2 regions of the Microbacterium sp. BG28 genome follow, and region 1 is predicted to be linked to the other one. Evidence: predicted binding sites of a transcription regulator. Region 1 holds the regulator's gene; the other holds the start of a gene.
The links. The regulator LexA, encoded in region 1, represses DNA repair genes until DNA is damaged. The targets are predictions, from matches to a motif close to TCGAACANNTGTTCGA.

Region 1 (15,364 bases):
CCGAGGGATGCCGCGATCCAGCGGGCGATGTCGATGTCGAATCCGGTGCGTTCGTTGGTCGTCACGTCGAGGAAGCCGAGACCCGGCTGGTCCTCCTTGACGCCGACGATCACGCCGCCGCGCTCGGTGATGCGATCGAAGGTGGGGCTGCCCTCGAGCGAGACGTCGGTGGCGGTCTCGAACCAGACCGAGCTCTCGTCGGTGCCCTCCGAGCCACCGGCGGCGCCGCCGGGAGTCGGCGATCCGCTGTTGCACGCGGTGAGGCCCAGGGCGGCGACGGCCGCGAGCCCCAGAAGGGCGGTCAGTCGTGTGGTGCGCATTTCTCTCTCCTTGCTGTGGGGGGATTGGTGCGGGAAATACGTGCGGGGGTCAATGGGTGATGAGCTTCGAGAGGAAGTCCTTGGCTCGCTCGCTCGTCGGGGAGGTGAAGAAGGCGTCGGGCGCGGCCTCTTCGACGATGCGTCCGTCGGCCATGAAGACGACCCGGTCGGCGGCCTTGCGCGCGAATCCCATCTCGTGCGTCACGACGATCATGGTCATGCCGGACTCGGCGAGCGAGGTCATGACGTCGAGGACCTCGTTGATCATCTCCGGGTCCAGCGCACTGGTCGGCTCGTCGAAGAGCATGACCTTCGGCGTCATGGCCAGGGCGCGGGCTATCGCGACGCGCTGCTGCTGGCCGCCGGAGAGCTGGGCGGGGAGCTTGTTCGCCTGATGCGCCACGCCGACCCGCTCGAGCAGCGTCTTCGCCTCGCGCTCGGCATCCGCCTTCTTCATGCGCTTGACCTTGATCGGGCCGAGCGTGACGTTCTCGAGGATCGTGAGGTGCGAGAAGAGGTTGAACGACTGGAAGACCATCCCGACATCCGCGCGGAGCGCCGCGAGCTGCTTCCCCTCGCTCGGGAGCTTCTCGCCGTCGATCGTGATGGTGCCGCTCGTGATCGTCTCGAGCCGGTTGATCGTGCGGCACAGCGTCGACTTGCCGGAGCCGGATGGCCCGATGACCACGACGACCTCGCCTCGGTTGACGGTGAGGTCGATATCGGTCAGCGCCTGGAAGTCGCCATAGTGCTTCTGGACGTCGGTGAGCACGACGAGCGGGTCGCCGCGACGCACGGTGATGTTCGAAGTCGGGGGTGCGGCATCCGAGGGCGTCATCTGGACAGACTATGAATCGCCCCAGTGCACCTCGGGGACTCTTGACGGATCTCTCACCGACTTCTAACGTTCGCCCGGCCCCGGGCGTGACGTCAGCTGCGCTGCGCGAAGGCGGACTCGTAGAGGCACACGCTGGCCGCCGTCGCGAGGTTGAGGGACTCGGCGCTGCCGTAGATCGGAAGCCGCAGCGCCGCATCCGCCAGCTCGAGCGCCGTGTCCTCGAGTCCGCGCGCCTCGTTGCCGAACAGCCACGCCGTGGGCTGAGCGAGCAGGCCGGTGGACCGCGCCTCGAGCAGGTCGTCTCCCTTGACATCGGCGGCCACGACGCGGAGCCCCGCCCCACGGATGGCGGTGACCGCACTGGCGAGCTCACCGGCTCGAGACAGCGCGATGTGGAAGAGCGATCCGGTGGTCGCACGGACCACCTTGGGGTTGTAGGGATCGACCGTGCGGCCGGTCAGGATCACGGCGTCGGCGCCCGCGGCGTCGGCAGCGCGGATGATGGTCCCGAGGTTTCCGGGGTCGCGCACCTCCTCGCAGATCGCCAGCAGCCGCGGCCCGGCGGCCAGGACATCGCGCAGCGAGGTGGGGAACTGGCGGGCGACAGCCACGATCCCCTGCGGCGTCACGGTGTCGGCCATCGCCTCGAGCACCGGCTCGGCGGTGTACTCGATGTCGAGCCCGGCCTCGGCCGCGGCGTCGCGCAGGTCTTGGTGTCGCTCGAGAGCGGTCGGGGTCGCGAACAGCTCGACGATGCTCTCGGGCCGGAAGGCGAGGGCTTCGCGGACGGCCTGCGGGCCCTCCAGGAGGAACAGGCCCGTCTCGTCGCGGGCAGCCCGCTTGGCGAGCTTGGCGACCGCGCGCACGCGTGGGGATCGGGGATTCTCCAGCACGTTCCCAGTCTAGGGTGACGCGGGCACGCCGAAGGGGCGCCCTCTGCGTGGAGGACGCCCCTTCGGGGTGTTCGGATTACGCCGAGGCCTTGGCGGCGTTGACGTCGGTCGGCAGAGCCGCCTTCGCCGTCGCCACGAGCGACGCGAACGTGGCGGGCTCGTTCACGGCGAGCTCGGCCAGGATGCGACGATCGACCTGCACACCCGCGAGGCCGAGACCCTGGATGAAGCGGTTGTAGGTGATGCCGTTCTGGCGAGCAGCGGCGTTGATGCGCTGGATCCAGAGGCGGCGGAAGTCGCCCTTGCGCTTGCGGCGGTCACGGTACGCGTAGACCAGCGAGTGGGTGACCTGCTCCTTGGCCTTGCGGTACAGGCGCGAACGCTGACCGCGGTAACCGGAGGCGCGCTCGAGGATGACGCGACGCTTCTTGTGGGCGTTTACCGCCCGCTTGACTCTAGCCATTTCTTTCCCTTACTTACGTGCGTCGGCGATCAGAGGCCGAGGAGCTTCTTGGCCTGCTTGGCGTCACCGGGAGCCAGGACCTGCTCCTGGTTCAGACGGCGCGTGCGACGGCTCGACTTGCCCTCGAGGTTGTGACGCATGCCCGCCTGCTGCTTCATGAGCTTGCCGCTTCCGGTCAGCTTGAAGCGCTTCTTGGCACCCGAGTGGGTCTTCTGCTTCGGCATCTTCTCTTCCTTCGTTGTGACTCCCGCGTGGCGCGGGATCAGGTGTGTGGCCTTATTCGGCCGCGTCTGCGGTGGCAGGCTCCGGGGCGTCCCCGGTGCGTGCCTGACGGGCGGCTTCCTTGTTCGCCGCGCGCTGAGCGTTCTGCTCCGCCTTCGCCTCGGACTTGTTCTTGTGCGGGGCGACCACCATGACCATGTTGCGTCCGTCGATCGTGGGGTTGGACTCCACGGTGCCGAACTCGGCGACGTCCTCCGCGAACTTTCGCAGCAGACGCACGCCCTGCTCGGGACGCGACTGCTCGCGGCCGCGGAACAGGATCATGGCCTTGACCTTGTCGCCGGCCTGCAGGAAGCCCTCGGCGCGCTTGAGCTTGGTGATGTAGTCGTGAGCTTCGATCTTCAGGCGGAAACGCACCTCTTTGAGGACGGTGTTGGCCTGATTGCGACGCGCTTCCTTGGCCTTCTGCGCAGCCTCGTACTTGAACTTGCCGTAGTCCATGATCTTGACCACGGGGGGCTTCGAGTTCGGGGCCACCTCGACGAGATCGAGGTCGGCCTCCTGGGCCAGGCGCAGCGCCACCTCGATGCGGACGACGCCGACCTGCTCACCCGCGGGTCCGACGAGGCGGACCTCGGGAACGCGGATGCGGTCGTTGGTGCGGGGATCGCTGATGCGGAACTCCTCTGACGTAGCGGATGGGGCCACCGGGATGTCGACGACATTCCCGGGCGGAAGAAGACCACGCCACCCGGCACGACGCGAAGCGCCGGCTTTCTCGCACCCTGACTGCCCCCTCACGAGGAGGCGGAGTGCAATGACCCGGTAGCCTGGAGCGGCAAGCGCGGGTGGGATGTGATCCTCTTTCGATCGGAGCAGACGCTCCGGTGCTCGCCCACTTTAGCAGAAAGAGCAACGTGGACTCGACTCCGTACGACCAGGCCGCCGACATCGACGCGCAGGCACGCGCCAACCAGGAGCGCTGGGAGCGTCAGGAGGCGGCGGCCACTGCCGCATCCCGCGACATCGCAGACGTCCCCGCGGTGGAGGTCATCACCACGACCGCCGTGCACCTGCTCAGCGCCGCGGCCGTCAAGGTCGGCCTCGCGGACGACCCCGAGACGCAGACCGACCTCGACGAGGCGCGCAAGCTCATCAACGCCCTCGCGGGCCTGATCACCGCGGGAGCCCCGGAGATCAGCGACATGCACGCCCGCTCGCTGCGCGACGGTCTGCGTTCGGTGCAGCTCGCGTTCCGCGAAGCCTCTGTGATCCCCGACCCGATCGGAAAGGGCCCCGGCGAGAAGTGGACGGGCCCCGTCACCTGACCGGAGGCTGCTGCCGGCTCAGCGCGACCGGCGGAGCTTGACCGTCAACGAGTCGACGAGCACCGCGATGCGGTCATCGACCGACCAGCGGCGGGCGAGACGGGCGAGGACCGCATCGAGCTGCTCCTTGTCGAGACCATCGATGAGGTGGAGCTCCACGATCAGCTCGGGACCGCGCAGGCGCGCGTCGGGATCGCCCGCAGCCACCGAGAGGTCGAGCACGGCGAGTTCGCCGCCGATGCTCTCCTGCAGCCCTGCGAAGACCTCGGGCGAGACAGGGCTCGGCTCCCACGCGTGCCCCTGGCCGATCGCCCAGACGGCGGGCCGGCGAAGCACGAACTCCGTGGGCGAGCCCGGATCGATCACGATCAGATCGGTGTCGTCGCCCGCGGCAGCGAGCGCGGTGCGGATGCCGTCGGCAGGCACGGGCCGTGCGGTCCGATCCCACCGAGCCATGGTCTCGACGGAGCTGAAGACCGGAAGGACGCGGCGCCCGTCGGGTCCGGCGACGGTGACGATCGACAACTCCTGCGTCTTGTCCACGCGCAGCCCGCTGGGAGCCGTGCCCTCCTCCCCCTTCTCGGCGATGAGGGGGATCAGCAGGCGCGCACGGCGATAAGCATCGACGACAGCGACAGCGTCGCCCTCCCCAGCACGGAAGGCCGTCAGCGCGGCGAGCAATGCCGCATCCGCGGAGCCGTCGTCACCCGCGTGGGTGTTCGGCTGGAAGCGACGCCCCTCCCAGGGGACGCCCGCGGAGTCGTGTCCGCAGCTCGCGTCAGCGTCCCGCGACATCCAGCGCCTCGGCCAGCGTGAAGGCGCCGGCATAGAGTGCCTTGCCCACGATGGCGCCCTCGACGCCCAGCGGCACCAGCTCGCGAAGCGCCGCGATGTCGTCGAGGCTCGAGATCCCGCCCGAGGCGACGACCGGCTTCGGGGTGCGCGCCGTGACCTCGCGCAGCAGCTCCACATTGGGCCCACGCAGCGTGCCGTCCTTGGTGACGTCGGTCACGACGTAGCGGCTGCAGCCCGCATCCTCCAGGCGGTCCAGCACGGCCCAGAGGTCGCCGCCCTCGCGCGTCCAGCCGCGCGCGGCCAGCGTCGTGCCGCGCACGTCCAGCCCGACAGCGACGGCCTCGCCGTACCGGCCGATGACATCGGCCGCCCACTCGGGGTTCTCCAGCGCCGCCGTACCGAGGTTGATGCGCGCCGCACCCGACTCGAGGGCGGCGTCGAGGCTCTCATCGTCACGGATCCCGCCCGACAGCTCGACCTGGACCCCCTTCACCTGCTTGATGACCCGGCGCATCACCGCCGTGTTGTTGCCGCGGCCGAAAGCCGCGTCGAGATCCACGAGATGGATCCACTGCGCGCCCTGTCGCGCCCATTCGACGGCAGCGTCGACCGGGTCGCCGTAGCTGGTCTCGCTACCGGCCTCGCCCTGGGTGAGACGGACGGCCTTCCCATCGGCGACATCGACCGCCGGCAGAAGGATGAGTTCAGGGGTGGACGCGAAATCGTTCATGGCTCCTCGTGCGCTCGCGCACCCGGCGGATCCCCGGCGTGCGGCACGAGGTAAGAGACTACTGGGGTCGCAGCGTGCTGATCCAATTGGCGAGGAGACGGATGCCCGCGGACCCCGACTTCTCGGGATGGAACTGCGTGGCGCTGAGGGGTCCGTTCTCGACGGCGGCGAGGAACGGGGAGCCGTGTGTGGCCCATGTGAGCACCGGCTCGGTGAACGGCGTCTGAGGCGGCATGATCCACTGCTGCGCCGCGAAGGAGTGCACGAAGTAAAAGCGTTCGTCCTCGAGCCCCGCGAACAAGCGCGAGCCCGCATCCGGGGAGACCGTGTTCCAACCCATGTGCGGCAGCACGGGCGCGTCGAGCTCGGTCACCGTGCCCGGCCACTCCCCCAGCCCGTCGGTCGCGTCACCGCGTTCGACACCCTGCTCGAACAGCACCTGCATCCCGACGCAGATGCCGAGCACGGCTCGTCCACCGGCCAGCCTCCGCCCGATGAGTTCGTCACCTCTGCTCGCGCGCAATGCCTCCGCCACTGCTCGGAAGGCTCCGACACCCGGGACGAGCAGTCCGTCCGCATCCTGGATGAGTCCACGGTCGGCGGTGAGCCGTGCGTCGGCACCGGCTGCGGCCAGAGCCTTCACGGCCGAGTGGACGTTGCCCGAGCCGTAGTCGAGGACTGCGACCAGGGGCGCATCGCTCACAGTGCACCCTTCGTGCTCGGAATGCCGTCGACGAGCGGGTCGAGAGCCTTGGCCTGACGGAACGCACGCGCGAACGCCTTGAACTCCGCCTCGGCGATGTGGTGAGGGTCGCGGCCGCCCAGAACGCGCACGTGCACGGTGAGCGCCGCGTTGTAGGCGATGGCCTCGAACGCGTGGCGCACGAGCGACCCGGTGAAGTGCCCGCCGATCAGGTGAAACGCGTACCCTTCAGGCTCGCCGTCGTGGACGAGATACGGACGACCGCTGATGTCGACGACCGCCTGCACGAGCGCCTCGTCGAGCGGCACGAGTGCGTCGCCGTAACGCGCGATGCCGCTCTTGTCCCCCAGAGCGGCGCGGATCGCCTGACCGAGCACGATCGAGACGTCTTCCACGGTGTGGTGTGCGTCGATGTGAGTGTCGCCCGTGGCCCGCACCGTCAGATCCGTGAGCGAGTGCTTGGCGAATGCCGTCAACAGGTGGTCGAAGAACGGCACGCTCGTCGAGATCGAGCTCTTTCCGGTGCCGTCGAGGTCGAGCGAGAGCTCGATCTGCGACTCGCTCGTGGCCCGGCTGAGCTCGGCGGTGCGGTGCGATGCGGGCTGCGCGGTCATACCTGCGAGTCTATCGACGCCAGGGCCGCCAGGAACGCCGTCGTCTCGGCCTCGGTCCCCGCCGTGACGCGCAGGTGACCGGGGATGCCGACGTCGCGGATGAGCACACCGCGCTCGTAGAGCGCCTGCCACGCAGCAGCAGGATCGGTGACGCCGCCGAAGAGCACGAAGTTGGTCCACGATTCGTGTGGACGGTACCCCATCGTCGTCAGCTCTCGGCTGATGCGATCGCGCTGGGCGACGATCTCGTCGACCATGCCGAGCATCGTGTCGGCGTGACGCAACGCCGCCTCCGCGGCCGCCTGGGTCAGCGCGCTGAGGTGATACGGCAGCCGCACCAGACGAAGCGCGTCGACGACGGCGGGATCGGCAGCCAGGTAGCCGACTCGCGCACCCGCGAAGGCGAACGCCTTGCTCATGGTGCGGGAGACGACCAGCCGCTCGCGCCCGGACAGAAGGGAGATCGCGGACACGGTGTCCCGGGGGGCGAACTCCTGATACGCCTCGTCAACGATGACGATGCCGCGACTGGCCTCGTACACCGCCTCGATGACGTCGAGCGTCATCGGCGTGCCGGTCGGGTTGTTCGGCGCGCAGAGGAAGATCACATCCGCATCCGCCTGACGTACTTGTTCGGCGGCGGATGCGGCGCTCAGGCTGTAGTCCTCGGCGCGGGTGCCGGCGACCCAGTCCGCACCCGTCGCCCGGGTGAGCAGCGGATACATCGAGTACGTGGGGGCGAAGCCGAACGCGGTGCGCCCCGGACCCGCGAAAGCCTGCAGGACGTGCTGCAGGACCTCGTTGGATCCGTTCGCCGCCCAGATCTGCTCCGCTGCGAGACCGCCGCCGAGGTAGCCTGCGAAAGCCTGACGCAAGCGGGTGAACTCCCGGTCGGGGTAGCGGTTGACCTGTTCGAGAGCTGCGCCGATCGACGCGAGGATGTCGGACGCCACGTCTGCCGGGACGGGATGCGTGTTCTCGTTGACGTTCAACGCCACCGGAAGAGGCGCTTGGGGCGCGCCGTAGGGCTTGAGTCCGCGTAGGTCGTCGCGGATCGGCAAATCGTCGAGGCTGATCGTCACGCGGTCCATCGTAGAACCGCGCCGGACCTCACTCGCCCGAGGCGTACTCCGCCGGGATGGCCAGACGCTGACCGGCGCTCACCTGAGCGCCCGGCAGGGTGTTGAGCCGCATGATGGCGTCGACGACGTCGCGCGGGTCGTCTTGCGGGGCGACCTCCTCCGCGATCGACCACAGCGACTCCCCCGCCATCACCGTCACCATCTCGAACGAGCCGTCGGCCGCGCCGGGCTCGCGGGAGGCGAGCGCGGAACCGCCGCTGATCACCCCGACGGCCAACGCGGCGACGACGGGCAGAGCGACGAGCCAGGCGAGCACCCGACGACCGCGCGCGGTCAGACGCAGGCGGGTGGCGACGGGGGCGGCGAACTCGATCGTGCTCATGACGACTCCTTCAGGACGGGAAGAGATTCGTACCCGACGCTCCGGCCGGGAGAGCCGGGTACGAACTTCTCTTCCGAAGCTATCTTCGATTTACGGTACTGTCAAGCGATCGCGAAACCGGCCGAGTTTCGAAGACGACACGCCCTGGGCAAGGACTGGATCGCCGCCGATTCCCGCTACGGTTTGGCTGAAGACACCGAATCATCGACCTCCGACATTCGAACGGAACAGACCCGACGGGAGTGCCGCATGGCCACCAACCAGAAGCCGCAGACCCGCCGGCGCAAGAGCCTCAGCGACAAGCAGCTCGCGATCCTCGAGGTCATCCAGCACTCGATCGCCCGCCACGGCTACCCGCCGAGCATGCGCGAGATCGGCGACGCGGTCGGACTGAAGTCGCTCTCGAGCGTCACGCACCAGCTGAACCAGCTCGAGCTCTCCGGCTACCTCCGGCGCGACCCCGGCAAGACGCGTGCGATGGAGGTCCTGATCGATTTGCCGGGCACCGCCGCCGAGAACCCGGCCGATGCCGCACCCGCCGTGGGCGATGCCGCGCTTGTTCCGCTCGTGGGGCGTATCGCGGCCGGCGTGCCGATCACCGCAGACCAGCATGTCGAGGAGATCTTCCCGCTGCCGCGACAGCTCGTGGGCAAGGGAGATCTGTTCATGCTGAAGGTGTCGGGAGAATCGATGATGGACGCCGCGATCTGCGACGGCGACTGGGTCGTGGTGCGTTCACAGCCGACGGCGGAGAACGGCGACATCGTCGCCGCGATGCTCGACGGCGAGGCGACGGTGAAGACGTTCCGGCGCCGCGACGGACACGTGTGGCTGCTGCCGCGCAACACAGCCTTCGAGCCGATCCTCGGCGACGATGCCGTCGTGCTCGGCAAGGTCGTCGCGCTCATGCGCGCGGTCTGACCCCTCCCACTCCCTTCCTTCCGCTGGGCGGTCGGAGGGCCGCCGCGTAGCGTGGGAGCATGATCGCCTCCAGTTCGTACGGTTCCTGGCCCTCGCCCGTCTCCGCCGCTGACGTGGCGAGCTCTTCCACACGCTTCGACGGTGCGCGGTTCATCGGCGAGGAGATCTGGTGGGCGCAGTCGGTCCCAGAAGAGGGCGGCCGCATGGCGGTGCGCCGCCGACAGCGCGACGGTCGGACGGCGGACGTCCTTCCCGCTCCGTGGAGCACCCGATCACGGGTGCACGAGTACGGCGGCGGCGCGTGGTGCGCGACCGAGGACGGCCGACTGTTCTTCGTCGAAGGCAGCGATCAGCGCGTTTACGTCCTCGCCTCCGACGACGCTCCGACCCCGCTGACGACCGAGGAGGACGGCACGGCGTTCGGGGGGCTCGTGTGGGCGGCCGGCCGTCTGCTCGCAGTGCGCGAGCGCACGGCGACATCCGGCGGCGAACGCGCGATCGTCGAGATCTCGCTGGACGGCACCGGCGCGCGGGTCGTCGCACACGGTGACGACTTCGTCGCCCAGCCCGCGTTGTCTCCGGATGGTCGGCATCTCGCGTGGATCGGGTGGAACCACCCCGACCTGCCCTGGGACCGCACGCGCCTGCACGTCGGGCGTCTGCGTGACGGGGTGGTCGGCGATGCGGTCAGCGTCACCGACGGCGCGGCTTCGGTGCTCCAGCCGGTGTGGAGCGGCTCCGACGAGCTGCTCTACACCGATGACGCGTCCGGTCGGTGGCAGCTGCAGCGCGTGCGACCGGACACCGGCGAGCGCAGCACCCTCACCCACGACGACGCCGACACGGGCGGCGCGCTGTGGATGCTCGGGATGCGGTGGTTCGCCCCCCTCGAAGACGGACGGATCGTCGCTGTGCGCACGAACGGCGAGGACTCGGTCGTGGTGATCGATCCCGCGGACGGCTCGACCCGCTCCGTCGGCGTCGACGGCGCGTCCCAGACCTTCCTCGAGGATGCGCGCGGTACGCGTGTGCTGATCACCACGGCTTCCGCATCCGCTCCGCTCGGGCTCTGGCTCCTGGATGCCGACGGCACAGCGGCACCGGAACGGCTCGCCGGTGACGATCTCTCTGCGCTCGAGCCGTGGCTGCCCGCACCCCGCACGGTGACCGCCGACGGACCCCACGGCCCCGTGCACGCCTACTTCTACCCGCCGACGCATCCGGAGCTGCGCGGACCCGACGACGAGCTCGCCCCCTGCCTCGTGTGGGTTCACGGCGGACCGACCGCTCATGTGGGCCCGGCCGCATCCCGCAAGATCGCGTACTTCACGAGCCGCGGTATCGGAGTCCTCGACGTCAACTACTCCGGCTCGACCGGCTACGGGCGCGCCTACCGTGAACGGTTGCGCGGGCAGTGGGGCGTCGCCGACGTGGACGATGTGATCGCGGCCGCCCGGCACGTCGCCGCGGCCGGTCTCGCAGACCCGGACCGACTGGCGATCGAAGGAGGGTCAGCAGGTGGCTGGACGGTGCTCTCGGCGCTCACACGCGGTGACGTCTTCGCCGCGGGCGTCTCGCGCTACGGCGTCGGCGACGCGCGCGCGCTCGTGGCGGACACGCACGACTTCGAGTCGCGCTATCTCGATGGCCTCATCGGTCCGCTGCCGGAAACGGAGGAGGTCTACGTCGAACGCTCGCCGCTGACACACCCCGAAGGCTTCCGCGTGCCGTTGCTGATCCTGCAGGGCAGCGAGGACCGGGTCGTGCCGCCGGCGCAGGCCGAGGCCATCCGCGATGCTCTGCGAGCGCACGGTGTTCCGCACGCGTACGTCCTCTACGAGGGCGAAGGGCACGGGTTCCGACGCCGGGAGACCACGATCCACGCGCTCGCCTCGGAATTGGCCTTCCTCGGCGAGGTGTTCGGCTTCGTCCCCGACGCCCCCGAGATTGCCCTGTCGATCGGCGCCTTGCGCATCGCCGACGGCGACGGCGGACGAGAGGTGTTCATAGACCCCGCGGGCGATTCCGCGCACGCGGAGCGCGACCTCCGCGTCGTCGTCTCGCGCGAGCCCCTGAGGCCCCTCTTCGTCCGCCCGCACACCACCGAGTGGGCCGAGACCGTACGAGCGGCGGGATTCACCGCGACGGAGGATGATCCGGACCTGTTCGTCCTCCTCCCCACCCTCGACGGGGAATGAGCCGCGCTCAGGCGAGGAAGGCCTCGAGCCTGCCGGCGAGCGCAGCACCGACGCGGGCGTGGAGGGCCGTGCCGTCCAGCTCGTGCGTCTCCTCGTAGATCATCCCGTGCTCGTGCACGGCCGAGACCAGGTCGCCGCGATCGTACGGCAGCAGGACCCGCAGCTCGATCTCCGGCAACGGAAGCGCATCCTCGATGACCTGCCGGAGCTCGTCGATGCCCTCGCCCGTGCGGGACGACACGAACACCGCTGAGGGCACGAGCCCTCGCAGCAGGAGGCGCGCGTCGTCGTCGATGAGGTCGGCCTTGTTGAACACGACGATCTCCCGAGTGTCACGCGCCCCCACGTCGCCGATCACGTCGTGGACGGTCGCGAGCTGAGCGGCGGGATCGGGATGCGAGCCGTCGACGACGTGCACGATGACGTCGGCGTCGCCGACCTCTTCGAGCGTCGAGCGGAACGCCTCGACCAGCTGGTGCGGGAGGTTGCGAACGAAACCGACGGTGTCGGTCAGCGTGTAGATGCGCCCGTCCTCGGTCACCGAGCGTCGGACGGTGGCGTCCAAGGTGGCGAACAGCGCGTTCTCGACGAGCACGCCCGCGCGCGTGAGCCGGTTCAGGAGACTGGACTTGCCGGCGTTCGTGTATCCGGCGATCGCCACGGCGGGAATCGTGTTGCGCTTGCGTTCGGCACGCTTGGCATCACGGGCCGGGGCGAAGTCGCGTATCTGACGACGCAGTTGCGCCATGCGGGTGCGGATGCGGCGGCGATCGAGCTCGATCTTCGTCTCACCGGGTCCGCGCGAGCCCATACCGGCGCCACCGGCGCCGACCTGCCCACCGGCCTGCCGGCTCATCGACTCACCCCAACCGCGCAGGCGCGGCAGGAGGTACTCGAGCTGCGCGAGCTCGACCTGGGCCTTGCCCTCGCGGCTCTTCGCGTGCTGACTGAAGATGTCGAGGATGACCGTCGTGCGATCGATCACCTTGACCTTGACGACGTCTTCGAGCGCGCGCCGCTGGCTCGCGGCGAGCTCGGTGTCGGCGATCACGGTATCGGCGCCGACGGCGGCGACGATGTCGCGCAGCTCCTCCGCCTTGCCGCGGCCGATGTACGTCGCCGGGTCGGGATGCGGTCGACGCTGCAGCACGCCGTCGAGCACGACGGCGCCCGCCGTCTCGGCGAGGGCCGCGAGCTCGCGCAGCGAGTTCTCGGCGTCCTCGGTCGCGCCCTGCGGGTGGACGCCCACGAGGACGACGTTCTCGAGCCGCAGCTGGCGGTACTCGACCTCCGTGACGTCCTCGAGCTCGGTCGACAGGCCGCCGACGCGACGCAGCGCCTGACGCTCCTCACGGTCGAACTGGTCACCGTCGTCGAAGCCGTCGGCGACGGTCGCCGCATCCTGCAGCGCCTGCGCTGCGGCCAGGGGGCCGCGCGTCCGTGCGCGAGAATCAGCTCGCGAGAGCACCCGGTCGACGTCGTCGAGCCGCTGCTCGTCGGTGGACGGGGGTGTTTCTGTCATCGTTTCCTTTCGGGGCGTCTCGCGCCCGCTCACTCTAGCCTCCCGCCTTCGGAGACTTACCGCTACGCTTCGTGTATGGGGAGTGACCACTACTTCACCGCGTCACCCGCCAGTCCCGAGAACCTCCGCACCATTCGTGTCACCGTGGCCGGTCGCGACATCGATGTGACGACCGCCGGCGGAGTGTTCAGCCCGGATCGACTGGATGCGGGCACCGCCGTGCTGCTGAGCAACACACCGCCGCCCCCGGCCGGCGGCCACTTCCTCGACCTCGGATGCGGCTGGGGCCCGATCTCGATCTCGCTGGCACTCTCGTCGCCACACGCCACGGTGTGGGCTGTCGATGTCAACCAGCGTGCCCTCGATCTCGTCCGCCGCAACGCGCAGAACCTCGGCCTCACCAACGTCAACGCTGTGACGCCGGATGATGTTCCCGAGGACATCGCCTTCCGCACCATCCGCTCGAACCCGCCGATCCGCGTCGGCAAGAACGAGCTCCACGGCATGCTCGAGCGGTGGATCCCCCGACTGGACGAGCGCTCCGACGCGTGGCTCGTCGTCGCCCGCAACCTCGGCGCCGATTCGCTGCAGCGCTGGCTCGCCGCATCCTTCCCGGCCGGCTTCAGCGTGCACCGCACCGCGACGGCGCGCGGTTTCCGCGTGCTCAAGATCCGGCGCCACGGAGCCGAGGCCACCGCTCCCATCCCGCTGCCGTGACGGTGATACGCTCGCCTCACAAAGACTGATGGGCTGAGGGCGCAGTTCGGGCGGGGGATGCGCCGATCGGAGTCTCCTCATGCCCTCTTCCTCCTCCGTCGGCATCCGCTCGTACCGTGCCCTGCCGCGCATCGCGGGATGGGACTACCTCGTCGCCACGAGCCTCGGGCGTCTTCCTCTGTCGATGGTCCCGCTCGCCGTCCTGACGCTCGTGACCTCCGCCACGGGGTCGATCGCCGTCGGCGGCTTCGCCGCCGCCGCTGCCGCGATCGGCGAGGCCGTCGGCGCTCCGGCCTCCGGTGCGATCGCCGACCGCATCGGACAGCGTCCTGTGCTCCTGGCCGGCGTCGTCGTGCACGTCGCGCTGCTGCTCGTCCTGACGTGGGGCGCAGGGCACGTCTCCGACGCCGGGGCGGTCGCCCTTGCCGCCGGAATCGGGCTGAGCCTGCCGCAGGTCGGCGCGTTCTCCCGCACGCGGTGGCTCTCCCTCGCGCCGGACGATCTGCCGACCGCCTTCGCCTTCGAGGGCGTCATCGACGAGATCTCCTACATCTTCGGGCCCGCGATCGTGGGCCTGACCGCCGCGTTCGTCTCGCCGCAGGCGGCCACGCTGCTCGCCGGCGCGCTCGTCGTAGCCTTCGCGACGCAGTTCGCCGTGCACCGCACGCACCGAAGCGTGCCGCGGAGGCGACAGGCGCCGCCCCGGACAGCAGCGCCGGCCCGCCGCCGGACCCTGCTGGTCACCGCACTCGTCGGGATGCTGGCCATGGGCACGTTCTTCGGGGCGAGCCAGACCGGTCTGACCGCCTTCGCGGGGCGCATCGGCATTCCGGATGCGGGTGCGCTCCTCTACGCCGTCATGGCGGTGGGCTCGGCGATCACAACACTGTCGATGGTGCTGATCCCGGAGCGGATCGGCACGTGGACACGCTGGAGCGTAGCCGCCTGCGGGATGACGTTGGGCGCGTCGCTCATGCTCGTCGCCGACGATGTCGTCTGGATCATCGGAGCCGGACTGGTCGCCGGCGCGTTCCAGGGCCCGCTGCTGCTGACGATCTTCCGGGTCGTGGGCGACGCCGCAGACGAGGGACGGGCGGGTATCCTGCTGACCCTCACCACGAGCGGCATCGTCCTCGGCATCGCGGCGGGCTCCGCTCTGTCCGGGCTGCTGGCGCAGAACCTGGGGGCTGCCTGGGGATTCCTGCCTGTGCTCAGCGCAACGCTCGTCCTGCTCGCGATGGGCGTCGTCGGCGCTGCCTCCGCCAAGGCAGGAGCGCGCGCCCTATCCCACTAGGCGAGCGTCACTTCACCGTGGAAGACCAGCGACGCGGGCCCCGAGAGCAGCACGTGCCCGTCCTGCATGCGGACGCCCAGCGTCCCGCCGGGCACATCCACGACCCACGCATCGGGCGCCCCGGAGCCTGCCCAGTGACGCACCGCGAGCGCTGCGGCGGCCACGCCGGTGCCGCAACTGAGGGTCTCTCCGACGCCCCGCTCGAACACCCGCATCCGGATGCCGCCGACACCGCCCACGACGAGGGGGTCGCTCGGAACGACGAACTCGATGTTCGCACCGGCGGGCGGCTGAGGGTCGAGCAGGGGTTGCACCGTCAGATCGAGCGCTTCCAGCTCGGCC
Region 2 (15,364 bases), on a different contig from region 1:
CCCGGCGAACAGGCCGACGAACACGAATCCTGTGGTCAGCACCAGCCGCTTCGGGAAGCGGTGCATCATGAACGGGCTCGTCAGCAGGAGTCCGGCGAAGCCGAGGACCATGGCGGCGGCGACCCGGTCGTGGACGAATCCGTTGGTCGTCAGCGGCACGCATCCCACCAGAGCCAGGTTCGCGCCGACGACCGAGAAGAGGATGCGGGCGGTCGTCGCCGTGCCGCGGCGCACGCGCGTGCCCTCCAGCGGACGGAGCTGACGCGCGGCGGCGCGTGCGAACAGCAGCACGGTGGAGCCGCCGAGGATGAGCGTGCCGTTGAAGAACATCGCGGACGCGTCGCCGTACGTGCCGAGTTCGCTGAAATGCAGTCGCCACCACTGCGGATTCGTCGTCGTCGCGATCGAGATCCCGAGCCCGGTGAGCAGGATCGTCAGCGCCAGCACGGCGAGGCGCAGGGCATCCGCCTGCAGGAGCCCTGTCACCGCGCGCTGCAGGCGCACGCGCGGCGGCGTGGGATCTGCCCCCCTGAGGCTCGAAGCAGGAAACGACGCGAACACGGTACGCAGCATGCGGGTACCCTCCACCCAGACGGACACCGATCCAGCCGGTGGAAACGTGGAGCCCCTTGCACGCACCGGTTGGCGAGCAGCTCAGCCGGTCGGCGTCGCCGCAGCGGCCGAAACCGCATGGGTCAACGATATCCGTCGGAGGTTACCGTCAACCCCGATGCGTGTTACCGGCGGACGCGGAACAGAGCGTGGGGGCCGCGCCGGGTGGAGGCCGGGCGTCTCACGAGTGTGTGAGGGAGATGCCCCACTCGAGCTCCCACGTCTCACCGGGCTCGAGCCAGCGCAGATCGCGGCCCGAGTTCAGAGCGTCGGCGGGGGCGGTCATCGGCTCGATCGCAACAGCGACCTCCTGGCCGGGGTAGCGATCTGTCGTGAAGACCTGCAGGTACTCGAACCCGACGCCGGCCCAGAGCTCGAGGCGGCGACCGTCCGGGGCGTGGAGCATGCCGCGAACGCGACCATCCGCACCGCGGCGGAGCGTCGAGTAGGCGGTATCGAGCGTGAGGTCTCCGACCCGGCGCGGTGCGCGCAGGTCGTGCGCCGCATCCACGGGCTCCTCCGCGATCGGCAGGTTGCGCTCGTCGAGGCGGAACCATGTCGTGGCATCCACTTCGAGCCGGAGCTCTGCGGTGGGCACGTCCGAGATGCAGAGGTACGGATGCGTGCCGAGCGCGACAGGCGCCGCATCCTGGCCGACGTTCGTGATCTGGTGCAGGACGTCGAGGCCGTCGTCGGTCAGGGCGTAGGTGACGCGGGTCGCGAGATGAAAGGGGTAGCCGGTCTGGGGGAAGACGTCGGCCTCGAGCGTCACCGCGTCCGCCTCAGAACCCACCACCCGGTAGGGCGTGAAGCGCAGCAGCCCGTGCGAGGCGTTGCCGAGCTTGGGCTCCGTCAACGCCAGCTGGTAGTCGGTTCCGTGTTGCGACCAGCGTCCGTCGCGCACTCTGTTGGGCCAGGGCACGAGGACGACCCCGGATGCGGCGGGCGTCGGTGCGGTGTCGGCATAGTGCGGGACGAGGTCGACGCCGTCGATCCGCAACGCGCGCAGAGACGCCCCGACCTCGGTGATCTCGGCCGATCCGTTCGACGACGACAGGCGGTGACGGACTCCGGTCGGATCGGCGCTCATCCTCTCAGCGTACTCACGTGAGGCACTTTCCCAGTCGCGTGGGTTACTCTGGAATGTCGGCTCTGGACACCGCGTGGTGCGCGGATGGGTTTGTGAGTCCATGGGGCCGATGGTGAGCGCCGCTCGGCGCACATGACCATCATCGAAAATGGCCCCGGCCGACGGTAGTCCGGGTATGCCCGCGTTCTGAGCGGGTGCTGTTCTCGTGCGAAGAGAACCCAGGAAGAATCACCCATGCCCAAGAACAAGAAGCCCGCCGGCGGACGTCCGGCCAAGAACTTCGAGCCCCGCTACGGCGCGAAGACCTCGTTCCAGGACCGAAAGCGTCGCCCGGGCGAGTCCTCGGCCGGCTCGACCGGCTCCAAGAGCCCGGGCCACCGCGGCTATCGCGAGGATGCCGCGGAGTCGGCACCCAAGCGCCGGTGGACCGCCGCCGAGCGCGCCGGTCGCGACGAGGCCCGTGGTATCCGCGAGGGTCGTCCCACGCGGTCGTTCGACGACCGCCCCGCCCGTCGTGACGGCGACCGCCCCGCGCGTTCGTTCGACGACCGTCCGCGTCGTTCGTTCGATGACCGTCCGGCGCGCTCGTTCGATGACCGTCCGCGTCGTTCGTTCGATGACCGTCCGGCTCGTCGTGACGGCGACCGCCCCGCGCGTTCGTTCGACGACCGTCCGCGTCGCTCGTTCGATGACCGTCCGGCTCGCTCCTTCGACGAGCGTCCCGCTCGCCGTGACGGCGATCGTCCGGCGCGTTCGTTCGATGACCGTCCGCGTCGTTCGTTCGAGGACCGTCCGGCTCGTCGTGACGGTGATCGTCCCGCGCGTTCGTTCGATGACCGTCCTGCCCGTCGTGACGGTGATCGTCCGGCGCGATCGTTCGATGACCGTCCGCGTCGTTCGTTCGATGACCGTCCGGCGCGCTCCTTCGATGACCGTCCGCGTCGTTCGTTCGATGACCGTCCGGCTCGTCGTGACGGCGACCGCCCCGCGCGTTCGTTCGACGACCGTCCGCGTCGTTCGTTCGAGGACCGTCCGGCGCGCTCCTTCGATGACCGTCCGCGCCGCTCCTTCGACGACCGTCCCGCGCGCCGCGAGAGCGGCAACCGCGCGGATTGGAACGCGACGTCCAAGGCGCACGAGCAGCACGTCGACGTCGTGCACGAGCGTCTCGAGGCCGAAGCCGTCCAGGCCGAGACCATCGAGGGCCAGGGCTTCGGTGAGCTCGGCCTCGGTCAGAACATCGTGAAGGTGCTGGCCGAGCTCGGCGCCCCCAGCCCGTTCCCGATCCAGTCCGCGACGATCCCCCCGATCCTCGAGGGACGCGATGTGCTCGCCCGCGGTCGTACCGGCTCCGGCAAGACCATCGCCTTCGGAGCGCCGCTGGTCGAGCGCATCCTGCGCTCGCAGGCGGGTACTCGCCGTGAGTTCGGCCGCCGCCCCAAGGCGCTCATCCTCGCGCCGACGCGTGAGCTCGCGCTCCAGATCGACCGCACCGTGCAGCCGATCGCGCGCAGCGTCGGGCTGTTCACGACGCAGATCTACGGCGGTGTGCCCCAGGCGCGCCAGGTCGGCGCGCTCAAGAAGGGCATCGACATCATCATCGGTACCCCGGGCCGCATCGAGGACCTCATCAACCAGGGCAAGCTCGATCTGTCCGAGGTGCAGGTCTCGGTGCTCGACGAGGCCGACCACATGGCAGAGCTCGGATTCGCCGAGCCCGTGCAGCGCATCCTGCGCCTGACGGGCGAAGGCAGCCAGAAGCTGCTGTTCTCCGCCACGCTCGACCGCGAGGTCGCAGCCCTCGTCGACGAGTTCCTCGTCGACCCGGCCGTCTACGAGGTCGCGGGCGAGACGCAGGAGACCGGAACCATCGATCACCGCGTCTTCGTCGTCGACCACCGCGACAAGGCCGAGCTGCTCGCGTCCCTCGTGGACCGCGACGGCAAGACGCTCGTCTTCTCGCGCACCCGCGCGTTCGCCGAGATGCTCGTCGAGAACTTCGAGGATGCAGGTATCTCCGCCGTCGCCCTGCACGGAGACCTCAACCAGGCCAAGCGCACGCGCAACCTGCAGCGCCTGACCGACGGCAAGGTCAACGTGCTCGTCGCCACCGATGTGGCGGCGCGCGGCATCCACGTCGACGACATCGACCTGGTCATCCAGGCCGATGCTCCCGACGAGTACAAGACGTACCTGCACCGCTCCGGCCGTACCGGTCGTGCCGGTCGCAGCGGTACCGTCGTCACCCTGGTGCCGCGTCAGCGCCGCCGTCGCATGACGGAGCTGCTCTCGCGCGCCGAGATCGACGCGCCGTTCGAAGAGGTCCGCCCCGGCGACGACGTCGTCGAGGAGGTCGCCGGGCGCCAGCTCGCCGACGTCGCCTCCGCCTGACGCCGAGTCACGCAACGCCCCCTCGCTTCGTGCGAGGGGGCGTTGCCGCATCTCGCGTCAGAACAGGCGCGCGGGTTGCGGTGCCGATCCCGTGACGCGCACGGATGCGGCGGCCGCCGCCGCACGCGCGCCGGGTGCGACCGGACGCGCGCGCACCGGCTCCTCCTCGTCGCGGCCGTCGAGTCCGTGCACCCGCAGCAGCGGTCGCACGCGCCGACCGAGCCACTGCCGGTACGCCTTCGGAGCGCTCACCGACGCTCCCGGATACAGCCCCAGGTAGCTCGAGACGAGCTCGGGATGCTCGCGTCGCAGCCACGCCATGAACCAGGGCTTCACGCCCGGGCGCAGATGCAGCGCGCCGTAGACGACGCGGACCGCCCCCGCCGCCTTGATCCGCCGCAACGCATCGTCGAGCGCCGCGATCGAGTCGGTCAAGTGCGGCATCACGGGCATGAGGAAGACCGTGACGCGAAAGCCCGCATCCGTCGCCGCCCGCACCGTGTCGAGGCGGGCTTGGGCCGTCGGCGTGCCCGGCTCGACAGAGCGTTGCAGGTCGTCGTCGAACAGGGCGATCGACAGCGCTATCGACACGGGGACCCGCTCGCGCGCGCGCTGCAGCATCGGCAGATCGCGGCGTAGCAGTGTTCCCTTCGTGAGGAGGGAGAACGGGGTTCCGGATGCGGCCAGGGCGTCGATGATGCCGGGCATGAGTCGGTAGCGTCCCTCCGCGCGCTGGTACGGGTCGGTGTTGGTGCCGAGGGCGACGTGCTCACGACCCCACGAGCTGCGGGCGAGCTCGCGTTCGAGGACTTCAGCGATGTTCACCTTCACCACGACCTGGGTGTCGAAGTCGCGACCCGCGTCGAGGTCGAGGTACGTGTGCGTTCCGCGTGCGAAGCAGTACGTGCAGGCGTGGCTGCACCCCCGGTACGGGTTGATCGTCCAGTCGAAGGGCATCGCGGAAGAGCCGGGGACGTGATTCAACGCGGAGCGCGCCGCCACCTCGTGGAAGGTCATGCCCGCGAACTCCGGCGTCGTCACCGAGCGCACGAGCCCCTCGAGTCGCTCCATCCCGGGCAACGCCGACGCATCCTCCTCGCCCACCTTCTGACCGTTCCATCGCATGACGAAAGTGGAACAAAGATTCGATCGGATGTCAATGTCTGGCGGACGTGATTCGTACAGGAATCTGATCGGACTCGCCGGGTGCGTAGGCGGGAGGCACAATAGAGCGTGATCTCCACCGCGTCACCCGAGACGCTCACGTCGCGCCGCGCTGCGCGCGTCGCGTCCGGGCGCCTCCGCCGCCGCCGCGTCGTGGTCGCGTGCGCCGCGATGGCCGCCATCGTGGTGGGGGTGCTGTGGGTGAGCGCTCTTCTGGGGGGAGTGCCGGTAGCCGCTCCCGGTGCGCCGGCGGCTCCGCCCGCCGCGCAGAGCATCCCCGCGCCGGTCTTCACCCGGGCACCTGCGGCCGCATCCATCTGCGACGACCCGGCTGTCGCCGCGGCGGTCGCGGCCGGCGACGACGAGGCCGTGATCGTGGCCGCCGGCGGGGGGATGTCGTTCCGTGAGGCTGTCGTCTCGGGAACCGCGCCATGCATCTCGCTGTCGGATGCGGCCCGTCGCTGGGTCGTGGTCAACAAGCAGCGCCCTTTGAACCCGCTCGACTACGAGCCGCAGGGCATCGTGCAGGTGCAGGGTTTGAAGACTTTCAACGCCGGAGTGCTCCGCCAGGATGCCGCCGCCGCGCTGCAGCAGATGGCGGAGGCCGTCGAGACGGCCGGCGTCGGCTCCCTCGGACAGCTCAGCGGCTACCGTTCCTACGACACGCAGGTGTCGACCTATCAGGAGAACGTGGCGCGCGGCGGGCAGGCCGAGGCGGAGGTCTCGAGCGCGAGGCCCGGCTTCAGTGAGCACCAGCTCGGGCTCGCGATGGACCTCATGCCCTGCGGGAGCGGATGCGGAACGCTCGACGACTTCGGATCCTCGCCCGAGGGGCAGTGGGTGGCCGCGAACGCCTGGCAGTTCGGGTTCGTCGTCCGTTATGAGCAGGGGTCCACGCCTGTGACGGGGTACGAGGCGGAGCCCTGGCACCTCCGTTACATCGGTCCGGAGCTGGCACGCGCATATCACGAGGGCGGCTGGCACACGCTCGAGGAGTTCTTCGGCCTTCCCGCTGCCCCCTCCTACGCCGGCTGACCCCGACCCGCCGCATCCGGAGCGTTTCCGCGGCTGGTTAGCATGGAAGGGTGATCCGCCTTCTGTTCTTCGTGGGGGCGGGGATGGCCCTCGGTGCCCTCGTCGTCTCGGAGATCGGCCCGCCGGGCGCGGGCGAGATCACTTTCCCGGCCGGAATGGTCCTGGCGATCTTCGGCGGCATCCTGATCCTGATCGCGAGGGCCACGCGAGGAATGCCCGTCGCATCGACCACAGACCTGGACGCGGCGCGATCCGAGGGCAGGATGGCCCTTGCCCGCATCGACGGCGTCACCCAGACCGGCACGCTCATCAACGATCAGCCGGTGTGCGACCTCGATCTCAGCGTCCAGCCGCTGGAGGGTCCCGCGTATCGCACGCGCGTCCGCCAGCTCGTGCGGCTCGTCGACATCCCCGGCGTCCAGCCCGGGAGTCTGCGCGCGGTCGCGCTGCTGAGCGCGGACGGTGCCACCGTGGCGCTCGCCGACGATGACGTCACCCGGGCCCCCTACGCGGGAATCCGCATCCCCGCGCAGGCCGAACTCGGCGATCCCCGCCTGCCCGAGCCGGGGGCGGTCACGATCAAGGGGCGGCGACGCGGGCCCCTGATCGGCATCGGCTCGAAGGGCAGGGGACTGCGGTTCGTGCTGTTCGCCCTTGCGTTCCTCGTCTCCGCCGCAGCGGTGGCCCTGCCCTACCCGACCGCGGTCGCGCAGACCATCACCGCTCTCGGACAGGGGCGGCTCACGGCGGATCTGCGCCAGCCGGCGACGACGGCCGATGCGGTCGCGGCCCTCACCGCGAAGATCGGGCACGACCGGGTCGTCAGTATCTCCGTCAGCGAGGATGTCATCCTCGTCGATGCTCCCGTGACGCCCGGCTCCACCGATACCGACCGCTGGGAGTACCGCCGCGGTGAGGTGGTCCGCGACGGTCCTGCGTCATCGCAGCCGGATTCGGACGCCGAGCAGTTCTCGCTCGACGAGGTGTCCTGGCCCGGGCTGTGGACCGCCATGCAGGCGGCAGCCGACACGGAGGGGGTCGGCAGTCTGAGCGGCGTCGCACTGCGGCTGGAGCGGGCGGTCGACGGCGACATCGATTCGCCGACGTTCGCGCAGCACGCGGGGCCGGTGCGCGCGCGTTTCTGGTTCGACGGCGACTACCGCTCGGTCTTCTACGACGTCGCCCCGGACGGTACGGACCCGGTGCGTACCGAGGGGAACTGACCCGCTGGAGGGCCTCCACAATCACGACACTCGGTTTCGGTGTGCGTGGGATGCGATTCCACAGCGTGGCGTGCTGAGGACGCGTCCGCCGGTCTAGGATCGCGGCAGGCGATGGCGCCGCAGCGTGTCGACGCAGGCGCCCCGAGATGGAGGAGACGTCCGTGGAACGCGACATCTACGACGAGGATCACGAGGCCTTCCGGGAGGTCGTGGTCGAGTTCATCAAGCGCTATGGCACGAACGCTCGGCGCGAAGCATGGGATGCGGCCGGTCAGATCGACCGCGAGACCATGAGGGCCGCCGGCGACGCCGGGATCATCGGACTGTCGGTTCCTGAGGAGTTCGGCGGTGCGGGGATGCTGCAGGACTACCGCTTCCGCGCGGTGGTCAACGAGGAGGTCATCAAGGCCGGGCTCGGGTCGCTGGCCGGTGCCTTCGGCATCCAGGACGATCTCGCCGTCCCGTACCTCGCGCACTTCGGCACGCCGGAGCAGATGCAGAAGTGGCTACCCGGCATGGCCACCGGCGAGGTGATCGGCGCACTGGCCATGACCGAGCCCGGTGCGGGCAGCGACCTGCGCGGCATCTCGACCGTGGCGAAGAAGGTGGACGGCGGCTGGATCCTCAACGGCGCCAAGACGTTCATCTCCTCCGGCGCGACGGCGGACATCGTCGTGACCTTCGTCAAGACGGGTGAGGGCAACCGCCCCGACGCGTTCAGCCTCGTGCTCGTCGAGAACGGCATGGAGGGCTTCGACCACGGCAAGAAGCTGCACAAGATGGGCTTCGCCGGGCACGACACCGCCGAGCTGTCGTTCACCGACGTGTTCATCCCCGACGAGAACCTCATCGGCGGCGAGCCCGGTCACGGCTTCGTCCAGCTCATGCGCAACCTCCCGCTCGAGCGGCTGTCGATCGGCGTGGCCGCGGCCGCGGCGGCCGAGGCGGGCCTGCGCTGGACGCTCGAGTACACGAGCAGCCGCGAGGCGTTCGGCCACGCGATCGCCGACTTCCAGAACACGCGCTTCCGCCTCGCCGACATGGCGACCACCGTCGACGTGCTGTGGGCCTACGTCGACCGCGCCATCGCGCTGTACGGCGAGGGCAAGCTGACGCCGGAGGAGGCCGCCAAGGTCAAGTTCTGGACGACGGAGCGCGAGTGGGAGGTGCTCGACGCCGCCGTTCAGCTGCACGGTGGGTACGGCTACATCCTCGAGTACCCGGTCGCCCGCGCGTTCGTCGACGCCCGCGTGCACCGCATCTACGGCGGCACGAACGAGATCATGCGCGAGATCGTCGCGCGTCAGGTGACCGGACGGAAGTAGCCGCCGCGCCGTCCCGTTCGAGGGACCCGTGATGTCGCCGCGCGAGGGCGCCGGCCGCATCGCGGGTCCCTCGAACATGTGTGAAGCCGCATCCGCCGCGTTCAAGAGACCCAAAACGTCGTGGTTCGGGTTGGTGCGCCGCGTCTCGGGTCCCTCGAACCGTGTGGGTCCGTGTTCGAGGGACGTGAGACGTCGTGCGGTGAGATGCGTGGCGGGGGTCAGCGGGTCTGGCGGCGGGCGAGGCGTGCGACGCCGGCACGCCGGAGGGCGTCGGCGATCACGACGCCGATCGCGGTTCCCGCCAGGCAGCTGGCGATCGTGAGCACGAAGAAGCTGATCATCACGGGCAGCGTCATCGTCCACAGGTCGAAGTACTCGGCTGCGAAGAGCGGATAGACCACGCCGATGACGAGTGCGCCGGCGGCGTGCAGCCAGGTGCCCCAGTAGCGGTACAGCACCAGCAGGAACGGCAGCTCGGCGAAGAACGCCCACCACAGGTTGGTGCCGATGTAGGGCAGCACGACGATCCCCGAGATGAGGCCCACGAGAAGGCCCACGCCCGGGCGCTGCAGCAGTCGCAGCGCGATGGTCGCCGGCAGCAGCCACATCCCCGCCAGCGCCACCGAGGCGAAGGGTGCGACCGCGAACAGCAGGGTGGACAGGGCGGTCACGCCCCACAGCACCACGCCCCCGGCGACGCCGATCGCCGCGCAGGTGAGCAGCACCAGGGTCGGGATGCGGCCGCGTGCCGTTCGCGGCGCCTCGGCGGACGGGGCGCTCATGCGTCGACCTTCGCGGACGGCGACGCGGGCCGGGACGCGCCCACCCGCCAGTAGCCGATGAAGCTGATCGAGGCTTTGTCGAGGCCGCGGGCCACGAGCGCACGGCGGGCGGATGTCGGCAGCGACTGCTCGCCGACGATGAAGGCGTGCGTCCCCTCTGCGGGCAGCGGGACGTCCTCGAGGGCGGCGAGCGCGAGGGTGCCGGGGCGGGTCTGCGCGTCGCGGACGAGCCACCGCACCTCCACGCCGGCGGGGGCCTCGAACGCCAGCGCATCGGCCTCGGACGGCACTTCGATCAGGGCGACGCCCGTCGCGCTCGCCGGCAGCGACGCGCACACCCCGGACACCGCGGGCAGCCCCGTCTCGTCCGCCGCGAGGATGACACGGTCGACGCCGCGTTCCGGATCGAACCCGAGCCCCTCGTCGATGATCACGACGCTGTCGCCCGCGCGTGCGGATGCGGCCCATCGCGATGCCGGGCCCGCGTCGGGCCCTGTGCCGTGCAACACGAAGTCGACGTCGATCTGCGCGCCGGCGTCCGGTGTCGCCGCCCGATAGGCGCGCACGGTGTAGTTGCGCATGACGGGACGCACGCCGTCCGGGATGCGCAGGTATTTCAGGTATCCGAGCAGCTGGTTCGCCTTGGCGGGGATGCGTTCCAGGCCTTCGTCGCCACCCACGGGGAGAAAGAGGCGGAACCACTGGTCGAAGCCGAGCGGGACGAACCGGTCGATCTCCCCCTCGCCGAGCGTCACCCGCATCCAGTGTTCACTGAGGCGTTCGGTGCCGAGCACCCGCAGGTGCAGGAGGTCGGGCGAGGCGGGTTTCACGAGCCGGGAGAACCGAGCCATGCGAAGCCTTTCTGTCGGGTGGGTCAGGCGCCGGCCCACGGGCGCGCGATGAGGAAGACCGCCGCCGAGACGGTCCAGAACGCGAGGACGAAGACGACGTCGCGGATGCGGAAGGGCACCAGGTGACGCTCGGTGCGGTCGGGGTAGGCGCCGAACGCGCGCGCGTCCATCGCGAGGGCGACGCGCTCGGCGTGACGGATCGCGCCCGCCAGGAGAGGGACGATGTACCCGCCCCACCGCGCGATCGCGGCGAAGGGCCCTCGCCCACCGTGCGATCCGCGCACCCGGTGCGCCTGCCGGATCACATCCAGTTCGTGCGCGAACCGCGGCACGAAGCGGAACGCGGCGAGAGCCGTGTAGCCGATGCGGTACGGCACGCGCAGCTGCTGCACGAGTGATCGGGCGAGATCCGCTCCCGAGGTCGTGAATCCCGCGGCCAGGGCGAGTGCGAGGATCGCGATCAGGCGCAGCGCTGTGGCGAAGCCGACCGCGAGGGCGCCGGAGAACAGCCGCCACTCGCCGATCTGCAGCACGAGTGGTGTCGAGTCGACCTGGGCCGCATCCGTCCACAACGCGAAGCCGCATCCGAGCACGAGGGTCGCGGCGGGCAATGCGACCAGCAGGGTGAGCAGCACCTGACGCGTTGCGCGGGCCCCGACGAGCAGCAGCGCATAGGCGAGGGCGAGGAATACAAGCGGAGTGGTCATGTCACGCACGAAGATCAGCCCGAGGCTCGGCGGGATGATGGCGGCGAACTTGGCGAGCGGATTGAGCGCGTACAGGAAGCGTGCCCCGGAGGTCGCCGCGGGAGACGCGAACGGGTCGATCGTCGCCGTCATGGCAGATCCGCCAAGCGCACGACCCCGTCCAGAGCGGGATGCCCGTCCAGCTGCGCGAGGGCGCGCTGCAGCGGCGGCGGACGCAACCCGGCTCGCTCGATGAGTGCCGCGTCGGCGAACACATCGGCCGTGGGGCCGGATGCGGCGACGCGCCCCTCGTGCACGACGACCACGTGATCGGCGTACTCCGTCACGAGCTGCATGTCGTGCGTGACCACGAGCACCGTGGTGCCGGCGGCGTTGAGCTGGGCGAGCAGGGCGAGCAGCTCGTCCGCACGTGCACGGTCCTGCCCGAAGGTCGGCTCGTCGAGTGCGAGCACCGGCGCGCCGGCCACGAGCGCCGTGCCGACGGAGAGGCGCCGCTTCTGGCCCCCCGAGAGCAGGAAGGGATGCGCCCGGGCGCGCTCTGCCAGCCCGAACCGGGCGAGCAGCTCGTCGGTGCGACGGTGGACCTCATCGTCGGCGAGTCGCTGCCGGCGCAAACCGTGCGCGATCTCGTCGGCGACGGTGTGCGCGATGAACTGGTGCTCAGGGTTCTGGAACACGAAGCCGATGCGGGCGGGAAGCATCCGGGCGTCGCCGCGGCCGACGTCGGCCCCGGCAACCGTCACGGTGCCGCGCGGGGGGACGACGACCCCCGCGATCGCCTGCAGCAGGCTCGTCTTCCCGGCGCCGTTGGCTCCGACGATCGCGACGAAGGAGCCGGCGGCGACGCTGAGCGACACATCGTGCAGCACCTCCGTGCGCCCCCGCCGCAGGGTCAGCGATCGCACCTGCACGATCGGCTTGCTGAGTTCTGCCGGCCGGGCATCCGCCCGGACGGCGGGCGCGGCGGATGGGGGTGCCGGCTGCGCTTCGAGCGCCGCGCGCAGCTCGTCCGGGCTCAGGGGCAACGGCTCCATGCGGTAGCCCGCTGCCCGCAGACGCAGTGCGGCGAGGGTGCAGGTCGGCAGCCACACGCCGAGCTCGTGCAACTCCTCCGCGCGCGTGCGCAGTACGTCGTCGGCAGGCCCGTCCGCGACGACCGCGCCGGCGGCATCCAGCACGATGACGCGATCGATCAGCGGCACGGCCGCATCCAGGTTGTGCTCGATCAGCAGGATGGCGCGATCGCCCGCCGCGACGAGTTCGGCGAGCGTCGCGTACACCTCTTCGATGCCCCGCGGATCGAGGTTCGCGGTGGGCTCGTCGAGCACCAGGAGCGGAGAGCCCATCGCGAGAGCGGCGGCGATCGCGAGACGCTGGCGTCCGCCGCCGGACAGGCGGTCCGGGTTCTCGTGCCGGCGGTCCCAGAGCCCGACCCGGCGCAGCGCGTCTTCGGCGCGGCGGAGCACCTCGTCGACGGGAAGGCGCAGGTTCTCGGGGCCGAAGGCGACCTCGTCGAGGAGCGTGCCGGTCACGAGCTGGGCATCAGGATCCTGGAACACCATCGCCACCCGCGAGCTCAGCCGAGCGACCGAGGCGTCACGGGTATCCAGATCGCCGGCCCTCACGCGCCCGGCGACTTCGGCGGGGATGTCGTGCGGGATGAGTCCGTTCAGCGCCAGGGCCAGCGTCGACTTGCCGGAGCCGCTCGGGCCCAGCAGCAGCACGACCTCGCCCGGGTCGATCCGGAACGAGACGGAGGCGGGGGAGGGGCGCGTCGCGCCCTCGTGGGTGATCGAGAGATCCTCGACGTGCAGAAGAGGCGCGTCGACGCCGGATGCGGCGGGCGGGGCGTCGCGATCGGCGGAGGCAGCGGGCACGGGTGTTCCAGGGTTCGGACGGGCGGGTCCTCCCAACTTAGCCTAACCTAACTCGCCTTCTCCAGGAGTTCGTCGATACTGCGTTCGTAGGCCGCCGTCAGCTGCTCCGGTCCCATTCCGCACAGGAGCGCGAACTGCAGACCGCGCCACTCGGCGACGACGCGCGTCGCGGCGAGCTCGGCCGCATCCGGATCCCATCCCTCGGCGACGAACACCGCGCGCACGCGGCCCACCCATCCCGTGCCCAGGTGCGAGAGGAACTCGTTCCAGCGCTCGGGATCCCCGAGAGCGACCGCGAAACGGTGGAAGAACATCACGAGATACGGCCGGTTCTCGGGCGCGCCGATGTCCTGCCACGCCCGCAGCAGTCGCTCTCGCAGCGGGACGTCGTCGGCGGCGAGGCGCTCGAAGACGGCGGCGAGGTGCGGGAAGCGCTCGATCGCGATCTCGGATGCGGCCTCCAGCAGCCGCTCCTTCGAACCGAAGTAGTACAGCAGCATCCGGTTGTTGGAGCCGACCGCACGTGCGATGCCGGACAGGCTCAGGTCGATGAGGCCGTTCTCGAGGATGAGGTCGGCCACGAGCTGCGCGAGGCGGCGGCGTTCCGGGCTGTCGGCGCCGTCGGTCATCGACTCAGCGCCCGCCGCGCACGACGCCCGCCCGGCGCAGTCCGATGCCGACCCACAGACCCACGGCGGTCCACGCGACGGGGGCGAGGACCGAGATGGCGAGGTAGGCGATCTGCGCCCAGATCGGCAGCATTTTCAGGTGTGCGGCGAAGAAGACCGCGGCGGCGATGATGACGCCGATCACGAGGGCCGACACGAAGAAGCGCCATGCGCGCCACGATCGGTACCGGGTCGCGGCGGCGACCACCTCCTGGATGCCGCCGAAGAGCACGGCGGTCCCCAGGAACTGCAGTGCGTACTGCGGTGCGGTGGCGCTGGAGACGAGTGCGGCCAGCAGGTGCGCCAGAAGGGCGACGCCGGGCCGGCGCAGCACCTCCTGCGCGATGATGCCGGGCAGCACGTGCACGCCCAGCAGAAGGCCGTACAGGGGCGGGACGAAACCGAGAAGCGGCACCGTGGCCCAGCCGGCGATGCCGCCGAGGATGCCCGTGGCCACACCGATCGCGGCGCAGACGAGCAGCACGCGCGTCGACAGAACGGAGGTGCGGGCCACCTCCCCAGACTATCGGCGCCAGGACGCCCTGCGGCCCGGCAAGACCGGAAGAACTCCGTCGCTCAGAGCCGGCGCCGGCGACGCGTCAGACGTACGGCCGGGAGGGGAGGTGCGGGGACGCGTTCGTCGCCGTGGCCGACGACGTGCGCGAAGCGTGCCGAGCCCGCCTCCCACTCCTCGCGGGCCGCCACGATCTCGTCGTGATCGCGTCCGACGAAGTTCCACCACATCACGATCTCGTCCTCGAAGGGCGCACCGCCGAGGAGGAAGAGGGTGGCGTCCTCGGCGCTCGAGATCTCCACCTCGCGGCGTCCGCGACCGAGGTACAGCAGCTGCAGTCCGACCAGCTCGGTGTGCTCGGCATCCGCCGTGTGCACACGCGGGGTCCCGGCGACGCCGACCAGCGCGTACTCCCAGTCCTCGCGCAGCGGCAGGGTGATGCGGGATCCTGCGGGCACGCGGATCTCGGCCCCCACGAGCGGCGTGTAGGCGGATGCGGGCGAGCGCACCTCTGCCAGCTCGCCCATGACGACGGTGGCGCTGCCGCCGCCGGCCAGCGCGAGCTCGGGGAGGTCGGTGTGCTGCTCGAAGGCGGGCTCGCCGTGGCGGCGCGAGTCGGGCAGGGCGATCCACAGCTGCAGGGCGTCGAGGGGGATCGGGTCGTCGGTGACCGAGTACTCGGAGTGCGCGATGCCGCGTCCGCTCGTCATGAGGTTGAGCTGGCCGCGGGAGATCAGCACGTCGCTGCCGATGCCGTCGCGGTGGCGCACCTCGCCCACCAGGGGCCACGTGACCGTCTGCAGTCCGATGTGCGGGTGCGGCTCCACCCGCATCCGCACCTGCTGGGGGCCGAAGCGATCGAGGAAGCACCACGCGCCGACCATCGGCAGTTCGCGCTGCGGGAGGGCTCGGTGCACCTGCATCGCGCGCACCCCGCCCAGGGGCACCTCGCGTGCGTCGAGCACGACGGCGCGGGGGCCGTCACACTCGACCGACTGCTCGAGGCTCTCCTCGGCGTGGGCGTCGAGTCGGGTCACGGCCAGGCGACCTTGAGGCCGGGGACCTCGTGCTCGCGCAGGTACTTCGCCACGAACGGGCAGAGCGGCACGATCGTCTCGCCGCGCT

Region 2: a site for LexA is predicted at 5,227-5,242, ahead of SK224_RS03625 (Rv2578c family radical SAM protein). Genes of this name have one in related genera too.

Annotation. Positions count from the first base shown of each region.
Region 1 covers NZ_JAXCHA010000003.1:1,010,819-1,026,182, reverse strand. The annotation lists gene SK224_RS15875 (glutamate ABC transporter substrate-binding protein) at 1-320, opposite strand, end outside; gene SK224_RS15870 (amino acid ABC transporter ATP-binding protein) at 370-1,158, opposite strand; gene SK224_RS15865 (RNA methyltransferase) at 1,251-2,051, opposite strand; gene rplT (50S ribosomal protein L20) at 2,128-2,514, opposite strand; gene rpmI (50S ribosomal protein L35) at 2,544-2,738, opposite strand; gene infC (translation initiation factor IF-3) at 2,791-3,444, opposite strand; gene SK224_RS15845 (DUF1844 domain-containing protein) at 3,687-4,064, shown strand; gene SK224_RS15840 (SseB family protein) at 4,083-4,859, opposite strand; gene priA (bifunctional 1-(5-phosphoribosyl)-5-((5-phosphoribosylamino)methylideneamino)imidazole-4-carboxamide isomerase/phosphoribosylanthranilate isomerase PriA) at 4,843-5,589, opposite strand; gene hisH (imidazole glycerol phosphate synthase subunit HisH) at 5,648-6,292, opposite strand; gene hisB (imidazoleglycerol-phosphate dehydratase HisB) at 6,289-6,906, opposite strand; gene SK224_RS15820 (histidinol-phosphate transaminase) at 6,903-7,997, opposite strand; gene SK224_RS15815 (LysM peptidoglycan-binding domain-containing protein) at 8,017-8,370, opposite strand; gene lexA (transcriptional repressor LexA) at 8,620-9,291, shown strand; gene SK224_RS15805 (prolyl oligopeptidase family serine peptidase) at 9,351-11,489, shown strand; gene hflX (GTPase HflX) at 11,497-13,011, opposite strand; gene SK224_RS15795 (class I SAM-dependent methyltransferase) at 13,087-13,728, shown strand; gene SK224_RS15790 (MFS transporter) at 13,808-15,022, shown strand; gene dapF (diaminopimelate epimerase) at 15,019-15,364, opposite strand, start outside.
Region 2 covers NZ_JAXCHA010000001.1:704,137-719,500, reverse strand. The annotation lists partial or broken gene SK224_RS03640 (DUF998 domain-containing protein) at 1-573, opposite strand, end outside; gene SK224_RS03635 (aldose 1-epimerase family protein) at 794-1,702, opposite strand; gene SK224_RS03630 (DEAD/DEAH box helicase) at 1,937-4,093, shown strand; gene SK224_RS03625 (Rv2578c family radical SAM protein) at 4,151-5,218, opposite strand; gene SK224_RS03620 (M15 family metallopeptidase) at 5,327-6,292, shown strand; gene SK224_RS03615 (hypothetical protein) at 6,343-7,515, shown strand; gene SK224_RS03610 (acyl-CoA dehydrogenase family protein) at 7,677-8,840, shown strand; gene SK224_RS03605 (ECF transporter S component) at 9,059-9,622, opposite strand; gene SK224_RS03600 (siderophore-interacting protein) at 9,619-10,473, opposite strand; gene SK224_RS03595 (energy-coupling factor transporter transmembrane component T) at 10,497-11,312, opposite strand; gene SK224_RS03590 (energy-coupling factor transporter ATPase) at 11,309-13,057, opposite strand; gene SK224_RS03585 (TetR/AcrR family transcriptional regulator) at 13,105-13,686, opposite strand; gene SK224_RS03580 (ECF transporter S component) at 13,691-14,239, opposite strand; gene SK224_RS03575 (pirin family protein) at 14,302-15,276, opposite strand; gene SK224_RS03570 (GNAT family N-acetyltransferase) at 15,273-15,364, opposite strand, start outside.